3 regions of the Anoxybacillus sp. B2M1 genome follow, and region 2 is predicted to be linked to each of the others. Evidence: riboswitches for the same ligand, from Rfam matches in the RefSeq annotation. Region 2 holds a riboswitch; each other region holds the start of a gene.
What was found. Region 2 has a riboswitch for cobalamin ahead of GFC28_RS10105 (hypothetical protein). Riboswitches for the same ligand answer to the same signal wherever they lie in the genome.
Positions count from the first base shown of each region.

Region 1 (5,436 bases), 1.2 Mb from region 2:
GCAAAAATAACGTCGTTTTCCCACAGCCATTATGGCCAATAAGCGCATATTTTTTCCCTGTGAAAATCTGAAGAGACACTCCCTTCAGCACTTCTTGGCCATGAGGATATTGGTAATACACCTCTTCTAATCTCAACATCTTTTTTTCCTCTCGATCATCGCATCCATATGAGTACCCCCATTCCGGCAATCGCCTCTACAATATAGCGCTTGCTCCATACACCACACGTTTCGTTTTGAATATAGACAAGCTCATCGGAAAACCCGCGCGCCCGTAATGCGAGCAATAAAGCATGGTAAGCGTCCCATATTTTTTGCCAAAGCTGAAAAATAAGCATGGCGCCATGCCGCCAATGACTGCCGCCGTTGCGGGCTTTCATCGCTGTATATAATTCCTCCGCCGCCTGCTCCAACACAAAGACAAATCGATACATAAAAAATAGTAATTCAATCATAACGGATGGTATTTTCAGTTTTTTTAATACATAGAGCAACTCTGGAAACGGCGTTGTTACTAAAAGGAAAAATAAGCACGACCATGCTGCAATGGAGCGCAGCGATACATCGATTGCTGCCGGAATATTTCCTCGATTCACGGATATGTGCCATGAATCAAGGGAAATAAGCAAAATCGGCCAGCTAATTAAAAGGAAAAGGATGACCATTCCCAACGTTTTTACATATACTTTCCAAGAAACACCTGCATACCCAATCGTCCATATGGCTAGCCAGAAAATAATAAAAAGATGCGTTCCTCTGCTTCCTACCATAGTGTTCAAAAGCAAGAGAAAAGAGAATAAAGTCTTTTGTTCAGGCCGCAGACGGCGCAGACGATTATGATAGGCAATCATGTCAAAATGCCGAATCATTCCGCTTCATCTCTTCGACCGGCTCGACCTTTATAAACGCCGATAATATAGCCAATCACCCCGGCGCCAAGCGCGGCTTGCAAAGAAAATAACAATGTTTCCACTTCCCCGCCCGGCGGTGAAAAGATCGTCTCAAACCAAGGCTTATAATCCGGGACGATCGTTTGAATCGCTTTTTCCGCTTGATCATCTGTACCGCTAAAATCCGAATGGCGAACCAATAGCAAGGGGGCGGCAGCTAATACAAAAGCAAGAACAATAAGCAATAGATTTCGCTTCATCTGCTAGGCTCCTTTCTGAAGTTGATTCAGCTCTCGACTGCTGTAAGTAGATAAAAAGTTCCACACAACAACAGTCAGCAGCCCTTCGGTGATCGCGAGCGGTATTTGCGTAATCGCAAAAATTCCGGCAAATTTAAGAAATGAAGCTACTACTCCTCCTGTTGTATCGGGAAAAGCAAGCGCCAATTGCCATGATGTAACTACATATGTGGCCAAGTCAGAAAGAAAAGCGGCTAAAAAAATGACAAATCGCTGCGAAATGTTATACCTTTTTCCTATACGATACACCCCGTATGCTACTAGCGGACCGCATACCGCCATTGACATCGCGTTCGCTCCTAATGTCGTCAATCCCCCATGCGCCAGTAGTAACGTCTGGAATAACAGAACGATGCTCCCCATCACCGTCATTATTAGTGGACCAAATAAGACGGCCCCGAGCCCGACTCCAGTCGGATGGGAGCTGCTTCCTGTCACCGATGGGATTTTTAACGCCGAAAGTACAAAGGTAAAAGCTCCTGAAAGCGCAATCAACAATTTTAATTCAGGATGGCGCTTTGTGATCTTCATTAGCGATCGCACTCCTGCGATGAAAAACGGCAGAAAAACAATCCACCAAAATAGCGCCCATTTCATCGGCAAAAATCCTTCCATAATATGCATAGCATAGGCTGGTGTGCCGCTATTGACAGTAAAATAAACAACAAGGCCACATAGCAGCAACAGAAACTTCCATTGCTTCATACCCTCTCCTCCTTGATGCTAGCTTTTTTAGTAATGCCAACCGCAGCTGTTGGATGGCACATCGATAATCCATCTTCTCCATACTGATAGGTGACGATATCTTTTAAAGGATCACCATCTTTTAAATGTGTTTGGACAAGCTCTCTTCCTTTATCCGGCGTCACCCCCTTGTACCAAACTCCTTGCGGATACACGATTACTACGCACGCATCATTACAGCGGCCATTGCAGCGCGTTCTCGTTGTGTGTACAGTGCTGTCCAATTCCAGCCGCGCAATTTCATCACGAATGGCGATTGTCACCTCCTCTCCGCCTTTTCGCATGCAGCTGCCGCCGTTACAGATCAATACGTGATGCTTTACTCCAGTTAAATTCCACGTTGTCACACCGATCCTCTCCTTTTTGATGAAATAAAAAAGCACCTCTATCGATAGAGGTGCAGAAAAATGCATACGGCCAATCACAAATGCATATGTATACCATTCCCCCGCACGTCTACCTATAATCCCGTAGGTATCCGGCCGAGCAAATAAGGCAGGTCTCCTGACTTAGAGTCATCGCTTCATTGCGCCTTCCCGAAGTTTCCTTCAGTGACATGATGCAATGAAGCTCCTCATCACAGTGGCGGGTACCGTGACGGCTTTTCACCGTACTTCCCTTTTAAGCCTGTCCCAATAGAGAAAGGCACCTTACTTGCTTTAGCAAACGATTCAATGATTTAGTTGTTCCTCCACAATGATATGATGAATTTTCGAAAAAAGTCAACCATTTTTATTTTTCGAACAGTTTTGTTTTAGCGACAACAACTCCATCGCTATCAACATACACATGCGCGCCCGGCTCCCAACGTACGCCCCCGAATTCAAGAACGCGATCACGCGCCCCTTTCCCTTCTTTTTTGCTTTTGACAGGGCATGTCCCAAGAGCGATTACGCCAAGCGGCATTTGCGCAATTTCAGCTGAATCGCGAATGCAACCATGGACAATCACGCCTGCAAGTCCTCGTTCACAAGCGATTTGTGCCAGACGATCTCCGAGCAATGCACAATTTCGCGAACCTTTTCCATCAACAACTAACACCGTGCCTGCCGGAATGGTTTCTAGCGCTTCGCGAACGAGCACATTGTCCTCGAATACCTCAACAGTGGCAATCGGTCCGGAAAACTCTGTTTTTCCGCCATAAGAATGCAACGGTAATTGGCACACTTGCAGCTCCGACAAAAATTGATCACATAAATCTGCTGTCTTCATTTAATTTCCCTTCCCCCATTTTTCTTTGTCTATTAAATCCTTTTGACATTTTGAAAAAAAATCCTGCAAAATCCGTCAAAAAAAACAGAGGAACGGTGAAATAAGAAGAACTAATATGGTTTCCCGCAAGTGTGGATGATCATTTTACTAAAAATATGGAATGATTGAGCTAGACACAAGCTTTTCCGCCATATGCATGCCCAGTCGGCAAGTCATTTGCTTGCCGACTACGGCAGAAAAGCTGGGAATCAAGTAATGCCAATGGTTTTTATTGGATCATCAGCACACCTGATTGTTTACATAAAATTATTATCGTAACACATTCTAGTCGAGCCTCTGCAGGCAGTCCCTATATAAGCAGGTTTCGACAGCACGCTTTGGCGTGACCGAGACAAGTCAGCGGCCTATCTTCTGGCCGTGGCTCTCCATTTTATACAGCACGAGAATAAAACAAGTGAATCTACCACCAGCGATTAGGTCAACAGCTAAAACCGTCCTGATCTATAAATTAAATATAACAGCCATAAAAACATCAAAGAGGCGATACCAAACCCAATCTCAATCGCTGGAATTTTCCAGAGTAAAGTCGATTGCCTACCTAAAGAAGCGCCAATAATAATCCCTGCCATAATAATGCTGAAGGACAGCAGCACAATACTGAAGGATAAGCGATTGCTAATTTGATCTAATTTTTTTAAAAAAAGCGGCCATTCAGGAATATCCATTTTCAAATGCAGCTTTCCTTGTTTAATAAATGCCGTTAACTCCTTCACGTTCTTAGGGAGATCCAGCAACATTTCTCCATAATTGAACACGCGCTTCCATACTTCTTCGGTTAGATGCTTAGGATGCAATCGCTCCTTTAATAGTTGGCGGCCGAACGGTTCAGCAATATTGAGGATGTTCAGCTCCGGATCTAACTGCTCTGCTACGCCTTCCACTGTTAGCAACGCCTTCCCCAGAAGGGTTAAATCCTTCGGAATGCGAATAGAGTGTTGAAAGGCAACATGAAACAAATCATGAAGCGCCTCGCCAAGACTGATTTGGCTGAGCGGAACATTGTAGTATTTCTCTCTTAATTGTTCGATATCCTCATGCAATCGCGATACATCGACATGCTCAGGAACAAGCCCCATTTGATACAGCGATTTTATAATTCCGTCTGTATTATGACGCATTAAAGCAATCACTAACGAAGAAAAGTGATATTTCATATCTGGCGTCAGACGCCCGGTCATCCCAAAATCAATAAAAGCGATCACCTCCCCCGGCAATACGAATAGATTGCCGGGATGAGGATCTCCATGGAAAAACCCTTCTCTTAAAATTTGCTGCAAAATGGCCTTCGTTAGACGTTCGGCCAAACGTTTCAAGTCATAGCCGCTTTCCTTCAGCCGCTCCAACTCGTTAAGCTTGATGCCTTCCACATATTCCATCGTTAGCACTTTTTTGCTTGAATACTCCCAAAATACTTTTGGAACATAAATGCTAGGATCTTGTTTAAATTGCTGAAAAATTTTATCAGCATTCCTCGCTTCAATCGTATAATCAAGCTCGGCCCGAAGAGATTGCGAGAATTCTTCAACCATATCGCCGATTTGATATTGCGCGGCCCATGAAAGGCGGCGCTCAGCGAGAATCGCTAAATCTTGCAGAATTTCTAAATCCGTTTCAATCATATGGGCGATATTCGGGCGCTGAATTTTAACAGCGACTTGTTCTCCTGAATGCAAGATGGCTCGATGAACTTGTCCAATCGAAGCGGCCGCAATCGGAACCGCCTCGAACTGTTGAAACAATCGATCCACATCACTTCCTAATTCCTCTTGAACTGTTCGTGCGACTTCGGCAAATGAAAAAGGAGAAACTTGATCTTGCAGCTTTTCCAATTCCCGAATAATAGGGCCAGGAATTAAATCCGGACGCGTGCTCGCAATCTGCCCCAGCTTCACGAAAGTTGGACCCAACTCCTGTAACACGAGCCTGATTCGTTCTCCAATTGTTTTTTCATTCTTTTCCTGCGCATCGAAAAATAATCTTTGTGGAAGAGAAAGAAACTGGGAAAACCCGATTTCCTCCGCTACGATCCCAAAGCCATGGCGAATCAAAGCGACAGCGATCTCCCGATAACGACTTACATGACGCATCCTTTTTCCGGCCATTGGTCTGTCTCCTTTTGCAGCTCCAAAATCTTTTTATTTACTCGTTTTTCTGCTCCAAGCGTTGAATTCGTTCTTCTAATTGGCGAATATCCTCTTTTGTAGCTAAATCAAGTTTATCGAGCATTTGTT
Region 1 is NZ_CP015435.1:881,144-886,579, forward strand. Features, by position in the region: gene GFC28_RS04295 (energy-coupling factor ABC transporter ATP-binding protein) at 1-139, opposite strand, end outside; gene cbiQ (cobalt ECF transporter T component CbiQ) at 156-869, opposite strand; gene GFC28_RS04305 (energy-coupling factor ABC transporter substrate-binding protein) at 866-1,150, opposite strand; gene GFC28_RS04310 (energy-coupling factor ABC transporter permease) at 1,154-1,894, opposite strand; gene GFC28_RS04315 ((2Fe-2S) ferredoxin domain-containing protein) at 1,891-2,280, opposite strand; cobalamin riboswitch at 2,411-2,601, opposite strand; gene rraA (ribonuclease E activity regulator RraA) at 2,666-3,145, opposite strand; gene ubiB (2-polyprenylphenol 6-hydroxylase) at 3,631-5,307, opposite strand; gene GFC28_RS04330 (phasin family protein) at 5,345-5,436, opposite strand, start outside.
Region 1: it holds a riboswitch for cobalamin, as region 2 does, so the genes downstream of both, GFC28_RS04315 ((2Fe-2S) ferredoxin domain-containing protein) here and GFC28_RS10105 (hypothetical protein) in region 2, are expected to answer to the same signal.

Region 2 (5,436 bases):
TGTTAAATACACAAGCTCCTCCAGCTTTTCGTCAGCAAATGCCAGCATCTGCTGCAAGTTCAAAGGCAATGTTTTTTCGTATGTTGTCGTAACAGGGACATGCAGCAAGCTATTTGATGGCTGCAGCCATAACCGTTCAGATGGGACAGAATGCAAAATTTTTTCCACGAGACGGCTGGCTGCCGACAGGTCAGTCCGCCAAATATTGCGTCCATCAATCACCCCTGCCGCTAGCACTTTATCTTCTGGAAAACCGCTCTTCGATAAATGGCGCAAATTTTTCTCTAGGCCATAAACAAAATCAAGGCCAATCCCGCTAACAGGAAGTTTCATTAGTTCTTCATACCAGTCTACTGCCTCAAAGTATGTCTGCAACATCATCTTTAAGTTAGGAGCAGCTTGAGGCAACCGCTCATAAACAGATACAAATTCCTCCATCTCTTTTTTGGTTAAGGAAGTAGCAAGAATGGGTTCATCAATCTGTATCCATTTTACCCCCTCGCGCTCCAGCTCCTTTAGTATTTGCTCATAAAGCGGAAGCAGCAATGATAGAAAATAGGAAAATTGCTTTTCATCATAGCCTTTGGAAAGCTTCATAAACGTATAAGGTCCGATCAAAACAGGTTTTCCTTCAACTCCTAATTTCTCCTTCGCTTCCCGAAAATCCTTTAATGGTTTGTTTTCTGTTATATGCAGGCGGGAGCTTTGTTCCTTGCTCCATTCTGGAACAATGTAATGATAATTGGTGTTAAACCATTTCGTCATTTCGCATGCTGGTGCTTTTTCATTGCCGCGCGCCATCGCGAAATAAACTGAGAGAGGAACCTCTCCCCCCTGATAATCGAAACGTTCAGGAATGAAACCAAACATAGCCGCTGTATCAAGCATATGATCATAAAGGGTAAAGTCGCCAACCGGCACAAGATCAATCCCTATTTCCCGCTGCTTTTTGATATGGTTTAGCCGAATGGACTGCATCGTGTCCAAAAAAATTTTTTCGTCTATCTCTCCATTCCAGAAAGATTCTAATGCTTTTTTCCACTCTCGTTTTTCCCCAATACGTGGATAGCCAAGATTGCTTGATTTCATTTCCTCGTTCTCTCCTATCATTTTATTTTTATCGTTTTTCCACTCTCTACCTGATCTTTAGGCGGGACTTGCCTGATAGGAAATCTATGTTGTCCATTCGATGGCTCGGTTTCCCGTTCATCCTTCCAGCTGAGTTGCTCTTCTCCTCACATCTCCCCGCATTCACCGCGATTTGACGTCATATTTCTTTTTCCGAATAATAAAAAAGCATTCCTAACGCTCCAACGGAAGCTAGAAATGCCATAAAAAAGGATTAATCCCTTTGTCCATGATGAACACCTCCCTATCCTCCGTAGGTAAAAGCAGTGTTGTCAGAACAGGCAGGTCTCCTGACTTAAGGATCATTGCTTTCCGCTCGCCTTCCCAATCTTTGATCAGTGGCAGTAAAGCGGAAAGCTCCTCTATTACAGTGGCGGGACCGTGCCGGAATCTCACCGGTCTTCCCTTTTCATCCGCAGGGAGCCTTGGACTGGGCCATTTAGTCTTGACTCACCTTTGGAACCTGTTCCCACATTTATTTTCTTGTTCGCCAAGAAAAAAACGCTTCAAACCTCCATTCTAAGCCTGTCATGAAGTATCAGAAAAATTTTACAATAACCCTATCATTCTTCGAAAAAATTGTCAAGGAGATTAAGTCTTCTGATTCATGGCGCAAATCTAATTTCGACAGAAGTCGATCGCTTTTATTAAGATTAATCATTCAAAAAGAGCATTCCGGTTTCAAAGCGTAACAAGTATCAACCAATAAGCTGTAGACCGTGTTGTTCGAATGCTCAACCGTCGAAATCGGAGCATCACCTTCTCATTTTTTATCCTTAAGTTATATCTAGATAACTTTCATGATCGAACACTGTCGGAAGCAGCCCAGGCCACCTGTTAGAAAGTTAAGAATTTTTTTGTTTTCGTCTCAGAAAAAATATGATATAGTGAACTTGAAAATTGAATAACGTTGGTTAGGATCAGGTACCGGTAAGCAAAAGAGCGCTTGACCGGTTTAAAAGGGAAGTTCGGTGCAAATCCGACGCTGTCCCGCAACTGTAAATGGGAGCAACCTGCCAAAACCACTGTTGAATGCTTGACATATCAACGGGAAGGGGCTAGGAAGCGATGAACATAAGCCAGGAGACCTGCCTGATTCGGTCCACACCAAAAACCTACGAGGATAGGGGGTGTTGAGGAAGCGGAAAAACATATGTTTTTTTGTATATGTTTTTCATAGGGGATCGTATGCGCTTTTTCAGCATCTTCATTTGCGAAGATGCTTTTTTTATTTGCTTCAAGCGCATGTCCATCATTCGAATCGTATCGGAACTTGAGAACGAAAGGACAGACATCATGCACAACACATTCGGAACAAAGCAATATTTTTTGGAAGCGTTTAAGCAAACGGTCATGAACAATTTTACAAAACATCCACCCGTTTCTTTAATGGATCTGTACGATCATTATCAATCGGAAATTGCCGTCCGCCTCCCTTTGTCAGAACAGCCATCATGCCGTGCTAATTTGCAGCAAGCATATCAAGAAATACGACAAGAACTTGTTTTCAGCAAGGAGTCGGCCGACGAAAGCAAATGATTTTAAATTAAGGAGGGATCTTTTTGGAATTTCGTCCAGGATTAGAAGAAATCATAGCGGCTGAAACGAAAATTTCATTTCTTGATGTGGAGAATGAAGAAATCGTCATCCGGGGATATGATCTGATCAAGCTTGCAGAAACCAAAACATATACCGAGGCAGCACATCTGCTTATTGAAGGAAAACTACCGTCACAGCCAGAAAAAGAGCGCTTTGAAATGCAGCTTCACACACAAAGAACACTGCCGCAAGAACTGGTGAAAATTTTGAAGCAGCTGCCGCAAACTACCCATCCGATGGATGCACTGCGAACCGGTATTTCCGTTTTAGCCAGCTTTGACCCACATCTCGATGAACGAACAGAAGCGGCTAATAAAGAAAAAGCGATTAAGCTTTTGGCTCAAGTACCTGCCATTATTGCAAGCAGCCATCGCTTGTTGCATAACCAGCCAGTCGTTCCATCGCACCAAGAACTCTCTTACAGCGCCAATTTTCTATATATGCTGACAGGGAAGCAACCAAGCGAGCTGGAAGTGGAAATATTTTACCGTTCGCTCATCGCTTATATTGAGCATGAGCTGCCAAACTCGACATTTACAGCGCGCGTCATTTCCTCCACCCACGCCGATTTGTACGGAGCATTGACAGGGGCTGTGTCATCGTTAAAGGGGCATCTTCATGGAGGAGCCAACGAGGCCGTGATGTATATGCTCAAAGAAGCGGAATCGCCAGAAAAATACAAACAGCTGCTCTATCAAAAGCTAGCCAATAAGGAACGAATTATGGGATTTGGTCATCGCGTATACATGAAAAAGATGGATCCACGAGCCTTGCTTATGAAAAAGGCGCTTCAAGAGCTTAGCGAAGTCCGCGGCGACACGACTCTGCTCGAAATGTGCGAGGCGGGAGAAACAATTATGAGAGAAGAAAAAGGACTCTATCCAAATCTAGATTACTATGCTGCTCCTGTCTATTATTTGCTTGGTATTCCAATTGAGCTTTACACACCGATTTTCTTTAGTGCCCGAACCGCCGGCCTTTGCGCCCACGTGATTGAACAGCATAACAATAACCGGCTATACCGCCCTCGCGTCAAATATGTCGGAGAGCGCCACCTGCAAGTGAACTGAAAAAGCAGATTAAACGCTCACCCGAAGAGGAATTGGGGCCAGCAATTCCTCTTCTTTTTATCATAATATAAATGGAGTCTAGAAAGGAAGAGATTCATGAGTGAAGTTTTAATAAAAAATAATGAAAAACAACAAACAGACGAATTGCTTGTTCGAATTGCGGATTATGTTCTTAACGGAAAAATCGAAAGTCATGAAGCATTCGAAACAGCTCGCTATGTCCTATTGGACACGTTAGGCTGCGGCATTCTTGCACTCCGCTATCCGGAATGCACAAAACTGTTAGGCCCCATTGTGCCAGGGACCGTCGTTCCTAACGGCTGCCGCATTCCCGGAACTTCTTTTGTTCTTGATCCCGTCCAAGGTGCATTTAATATCGGCTGCATGATTCGCTGGCTTGACTATAATGATACATGGCTAGCTGCGGAATGGGGACACCCTTCTGATAATCTCGGGGGCATCTTAGCCGCTGCCGATTACGTAAGCCGCCGCAATATTTCGCAAGCAAAAAAGCCGCTGAACATGAGCGATGTGCTGAAAGCGATGATTCAGGCCCATGAAATTCAAGGAGTGCTTGCACTGGAAAATAGTTTAAATCGCGTAGGATTAGACCATGTACTCTTCGTTAAAGTGGCGTCGACAGCTGTTGTCACCAAGCTTTTCGGCGGGGGACGCGAAGAAATAATCAATGCCCTATCGAATGCTTGGCTCGATAACTCCAGCCTGCGTACATATCGTCACGCCCCAAATACAGGATCGCGAAAATCGTGGGCTGCTGGAGATGCAACAAGTCGAGCTGTTCGTCTTGCACTCATGTCTTTAACAGGTGAAATGGGATATCCAACTGCTCTTTCCGCACCAAATTGGGGATTTGAAGATGTGCTATTCAAAGGGCAAAAGTTGAAGCTTGCTCGTTCTCTTGGATCATATGTAATGGAGAATGTTCTTTTCAAAATTTCTTATCCTGCTGAGTTCCATGCCCAAACAGCAGTCGAGTGCGCCATTGAGCTCCATCCTGAAGTGAAGGATCGCCTGGACGAAATTGAGGAGATTATCATTACAACCCATGAATCAGCCATCCGCATTATTGATAAAACCGGGCCATTGCATAATCCTGCCGATCGCGACCATTGCCTTCAATACATCACAGCGGTCGGTCTTATCTACGGAAATTTAACGGCTGATCACTATGAAGACGAAATCGCGCAAGACCCAAGAATCGATGCCCTTCGCGAGAAAATGACCGTTATCGAAAATAAACAATACAGCCGTGACTATCTTGATCCAGAAAAGCGTTCGATTGCTAACGCCGTACAAATTCGCTTTCAGAATGGCAGCGAAACAAGGCAAATCGTCCGCGAATATCCGATCGGACATCGTTTCCGCCGCCAGGAAGCAATCCCTAAATTATTAGAAAAATACACGAAAAACCTTGAAACACGTTTTCCAAAAAAACAGATTGACCGCATCTTAGACATTTCTCTCGATCAAGACCGGCTCGCAGCTACCCCTGTACATGAATTTGTCGATTTATTTGTCATTTAATCATTTAAAAATACTAAAGCAGGTTTCTCTTGAAGCTAGGAGAAAATGAATGCTTATGCCTTGAAAAATTCATTGGAAAGGGAGGGAGCTCCTT
Region 2 is NZ_CP015435.1:2,074,738-2,080,173, forward strand. Features, by position in the region: gene metE (5-methyltetrahydropteroyltriglutamate--homocysteine S-methyltransferase) at 1-1,089, opposite strand, end outside; cobalamin riboswitch at 1,392-1,572, opposite strand; cobalamin riboswitch at 2,034-2,238, shown strand; gene GFC28_RS10105 (hypothetical protein) at 2,425-2,667, shown strand; gene mmgD (citrate synthase) at 2,691-3,797, shown strand; gene GFC28_RS10115 (bifunctional 2-methylcitrate dehydratase/aconitate hydratase) at 3,894-5,342, shown strand; gene prpB (methylisocitrate lyase) at 5,436-5,436, shown strand, end outside.

Region 3 (5,436 bases), 110 kb from region 2:
ATGTTCAGCCACATGCTGTCCCGCAATAAGGGAAACAATCAGCAGAACAAAACCGATCAATGAAGCTTCCCCTACGCGGCCTGGCCGCAGATAGCGCATGTAAATTCCCATAAAAATCGCAATCGGAATCGTTGCCGCAATGGTAAACGTTCCCCACGGGCTTCCTACAAGCGCTTTCACAACCACCAACGCTAACACGGCTAATAAAATAATCATGATACCTAAAATCCCAAGCATCGCAACAAGCCCTGTGAAGGAGCCCATTTCTTCTTTAATCATTTCACCAAGTGACTTTCCGTTGCGGCGCATTGAAGCAAACAAAATGACAAAATCCTGTACCGCACCTGCTAGTACCACACCGACTACAATCCAAAGCGTGCCCGGCAAATATCCCATCTGTGATGCCAAAATGGGGCCAACAAGCGGGCCAGCTCCTGCAATAGCAGCAAAATGATGTCCGAATAACACCCATTTATTCGTCGGCACATAGTCTTTTCCATCATTCATCACTTCAGCTGGTGTTTTGCGATTATCATCCAGCTCAAATACTTTTCGCGCAATAAATTTGCTATAAAAACGATAAGCCACTGCATATACACACACCGCTGCCACAATGAGCCAAATCGCATTAATCGTTTCACCGCGGTGCAGAGCCAATACCGCAAAGCCAATGGCTCCAATGATCGAAATCAATCCCCAAATCACGATTGATTTAACCGCTTTCAAAATCCTCTCCCCCTTTGCACTAAAAAATTATCCTCTACTCACAGTGATTATACTAACTATTCTGAAAAGTTACCCAAATATTTTCTTAACATGAACAAAACTAGACATAACATGTCAAATTACACACCTAACATGCACCATTTTCAAATTCCCGATCTCAATAGGAACAAAATGTATATTTTCAATAAAATGTAATTATATAAACTGTAAAAAGCGGAAATGATAAAAATAAGGCAGGGCTCTTTTTCTATATACGAGGCGATATAGGATATAGTCGATGATCAACAAATAAAATCCATTAGTAAAGGGTTAAGAAAACGTGAAAGCAATTGAACGGTTGTTATGGAGTATTGCTTTACCAGGATTCGGACAGCTTTTGAATCAAAAGTATTTCAAAGGAACCATCTTTATTTTATTAGAATTTATTGTAAACTCTCAATCCCGATTTAATGAAGCCATTCGCCTGAGCTTTTTGGGAAAAACAATCGAAGCAACCCAAGTCATTGATTTTCAATGGCTTATGTTTTATCCATGTTTGTATTTTTTTGCAATGTGGGATGCTTATAAAGATGCTGACGGTGGTCGCTCTCCTTACGCTTTTCTTCCATTCGTTTTTTCAGCTTATTTTGTCACAGTTGGACTGATGTACTCTTCCCGCGTTACCATCTTCGGCATTTTTTTTGGACCAATTTGGCTGCCAATGCTCTCAGTTATTCCTGGTGTGCTCACCGGTTTACTGATTCGCTCGCTGCTTATTAAATTTCTCCCACTTCAAAAATAAACGCGCCGATCGAGCGCGTTTTTTATTTTTCCACTTCAGAAATATTATAGTTGAATTTTCCATTGATTTATTATATGATGATACCAGCGCAACTAACAAACACAATATATTGTATCGGAGAACAAAAACAAAAACTATATATAGTAGAACAAACCACAAGTAAAGGTGTCCCTTAGGACTTAATAGGGAATCTGGTGTAAATCCAGAACTGCCCCCGCAACTGTATGTGCGGACGAAATGGAAGCTCCACTGTATACGAAAGCTTATACGGCGCGTATACGGGAAGGATCCAAAGTAGGAAGAAGCACAAGTCAGGAGACCTGCCTTGCTTGTTTCGTTTCACATTCTTCGGGGAGGGAGAAGATGAAGCGATGGTTTAAGAAGGGAAGTTTTATTCCTTTTTATACTATCGTTTCATCCACTCAATCCGGAGTGGATTTTTTTATTGGAAAGAGGAGGAGCCGATAATGACGTTTACTTTTCAAACCGTTTCTCAAGAAGAATTGATTGCCTGGATTCATGATCTTACAAATGAATTTCCTCATCTAGACACATCCGAATATATCAAGCGTGTGCTTCGCATGATTCAAAACAAAGACACTGCGTCCTTCGAACAAATGGCAAATGATTGCATTCTTGAGGGACTTTCATATATTAGCGAAGCAGAACCAGACTGGACCTTTGTTTGCGCCCGCATTTATTTACAGAAGCTTTATCACGAAGCAGCTCAAAATCGCGGTTATCATCCAAAAGAACGCTACGGTGATTTTTACGAGCTGGTCGCTTCTCTCGTTTCCAAGGGAGTTTACAACCATTCTTTGCTTGATGATTATGAAAAAGAAGAAATTAAAAAGATTGGAGCGATCATCAATCCAGAAAAAGACAAGCTATTTACCTATATCGGTCTCCGCACGCTTGCAGATCGCTATCTTGCCCGTGATTATGAAAGAAATTTATATGAACTGCCGCAAGAGCGCTTTCTCATCATCGCGATGACATTGATGGCCAAAGAGCCAAAAACGCAGCGACTTGCCTTTATCCGAGAAGCATACTGGGCATTAAGCAATTTATATATGACGGTTGCCACTCCGACTTTAGCCAATGCAGGAAAAAACTATGGTCAGCTATCAAGCTGCTTTATCGATACGATTGATGACAGCTTGCAAGGTATTTACGACAGCAATACCGATATTGCTAACCTTTCCAAGGCAGGAGGCGGCATTGGCGTCTATCTCGGAAAGATTCGCAGCCGCGGCAGCGATATTAAAGGATTTAAAGGGATTTCATCCGGCGTGATTCCATGGATGAAGCAATTGAATAACACCGCTGTCAGCGTCGATCAGCTTGGCCAAAGAAAAGGAGCCATCTCTGTCTACTTAGACGTGTGGCATAAAGATATTTTTGCTTTTTTAGATGCCAAATTAAACAATGGCGATGAACGGATGAGAACACACGATTTATTCACAGGCGTTTGCATCCCTGATTTATTTATGGAGCAAGTAGAAAAACGCGGAGATTGGTATTTATTTGATCCACACGAAATACGACAAATCATGGGATTCAGTCTAGAAGACTTTTATGATGAAGAAAACGGGGACGGCAGTTTTCGTCAAAAATATTGGGAATGCGTTCAAGAAAAGCGCCTTTCAAAAGAGAAAGTTCCAGCTATTGAAATTATGAAAAGCATTATGCGCAGCCAGCTAGAATCAGGCACACCATTTATGTTTTATCGCGATGAAGTGAATCGAAAAAATCCGAACCCCCATCTCGGCATGATTTATTGTAGCAACCTTTGCACTGAAATTGCCCAAAATCAAAGCCCGACCGTGATGGAAAAACAATATGTAAAAGATGGAAAAATCATCATTGAAAAAATCCCTGGCGATTTTGTCGTCTGCAACCTATCGTCGATCAATTTAGCTAAAGCCGTTATGGACGATGTGCTTGAACGGCTCGTTCCTATTCAAATGCGCATGCTTGATAACGTGATTGACTTAAACCAAATCCCTGTTTTGCAGGCACAGTTGACGAATCAAAAATATCGGGCTGTCGGACTAGGCACATTTGGATGGCATCATTTGCTCGCTTTAAAAGGCATTCGCTGGGAATCAGAAGAGGCCGTTCACTATGCGGACGAGCTTTATGAAAAAATTGCTTATCTCACTATTCAAGCAAGCATGGAGCTTGCTCAAGAAAAAGGCAGTTACCCAGCGTTTTCTGGATCTGATTGGCAGACAGGGGCCTATTTCGATAAACGTGGCTACAACACTTCCAAATGGATTCATCTGAAAGAAAACGTAGCTAAACATGGAATGCGCAACGGCTATGTGATGGCGATTGCTCCCAATGCTTCGACATCGATTATTGCCGGCAGTACCGCCAGCATTGATCCGATCTTTTTGAAGATGTATGCCGAAGAAAAAAAAGATTATAAGATTCCAGTTACAGCGCCAGACTTAAACGAAAAAACAACTTGGTACTATAAATCAGCCTATCATATTGACCAGCATTGGAGCATTCAACAAAACGCGATGCGGCAGCGCCATATTGACCAATCGATCTCATTCAATTTTTACGTAATGAACACCATTAAAGCAAAGGATTTATTAGCCCTTCATCTTGCCGCTTGGAAATCCGGTTTAAAAACAACCTATTATGTTCGTTCAACATCAAGCAACATTGAAGAATGTGAATCATGCGCAAGTTAATATAAGGAGGAGTTATGATGACATCTGCTTTAACGAAACGAATCATTATGGACCCTGAAGCGCCCAACCGTTCCACGCGAATCATCAACGGACGATGCTCGAATGTGCTCAATTGGGACGATATTGCCTATCCGTGGGCATATGCTAAATATAAACGAATGCTCGCCAATTTTTGGACACCGTTTGAAATTAATATGTCCCAAGATGTCAAGCAATTTCCATTATTAACCGCACGTGAACAGGATGCTTTTTTAAAAATTATCGGCCTGCTAGCCTTGCTTGACAGCATTCAAACAGATTATGCAGGAAAGGTTGCTGATTACATTACCGACTCAAGCATCAACGCGCTGATGATCATGCTGGCTCAACAGGAGGTCATTCATAACCATTCTTATTCTTACGTGCTTTCTAGCCTCGTTCCAAAACAAAAGCAAGATGAGGTATTTGAATTTTGGCGAAATGAGCCTATATTGCGGAAAAGAAACGATTTTGTCACAAACGGATATAAAGAATTTGCCGAGCAGCCAAATGTAGAAAATTTATTAAAATCCATTGTCTATGATGTCATTTTAGAAGGCTTATTCTTCTATTCCGGCTTTGCTTTCTTTTATAACTTGGCACGCAATCAAAAAATGGTGGCCACAAGCACTATGATTAATTATATTAATCGCGATGAACATATCCATGTCGACTTATTCGCAAAAATATTCCAAGAGGTTCTGCGCGAATATCCAGAATATCGGACAGATGACTTAGCGGCATTTGTTCAGCAAACCTTTATTCAAGCGGCCGAATTAGAAATCGAATGGGCGAGCTTCATGATCGGCCATGATATCGAAGGCATTCATCTTGAGGATTTACATGATTACATTAAATTTTATGCGAATGTCCGCTGCCACCAGCTTGGTTTCGAGCGTCCATTTGAAGGCTATCGGACAAATCCGCTCCGCTGGATTAAAGCCTATGAAGAAGTAGATCTCGGAAAATCTGACTTTTTTGAACAAAAATCGCGACAATATACAAAAGTGAATGTCGATAATGGCTTCGATGAGCTCTAACAAAGCATCCGCCAATCATTCATGGCCGATGAGCCAGCAAACAAAATCCATTAAACATCCTGTCATTTCTATTTCTGCATCAGAAGGACTGAAACGCTTGGCAGACAAGAAACACAGCCGAGCGCAAACACAAATCAAACCAAGGCGTTCACGAATAGACAAA
Region 3 is NZ_CP015435.1:1,965,103-1,970,538, forward strand. Features, by position in the region: gene GFC28_RS09455 (carbon starvation CstA family protein) at 1-726, opposite strand, end outside; gene GFC28_RS09460 (hypothetical protein) at 1,046-1,507, shown strand; cobalamin riboswitch at 1,653-1,849, shown strand; gene GFC28_RS09465 (ribonucleoside-diphosphate reductase subunit alpha) at 1,975-4,215, shown strand; gene GFC28_RS09470 (ribonucleotide-diphosphate reductase subunit beta) at 4,233-5,273, shown strand; gene GFC28_RS09475 (hypothetical protein) at 5,254-5,436, shown strand, end outside.
Region 3: it holds a riboswitch for cobalamin, as region 2 does, so the genes downstream of both, GFC28_RS09465 (ribonucleoside-diphosphate reductase subunit alpha) here and GFC28_RS10105 (hypothetical protein) in region 2, are expected to answer to the same signal.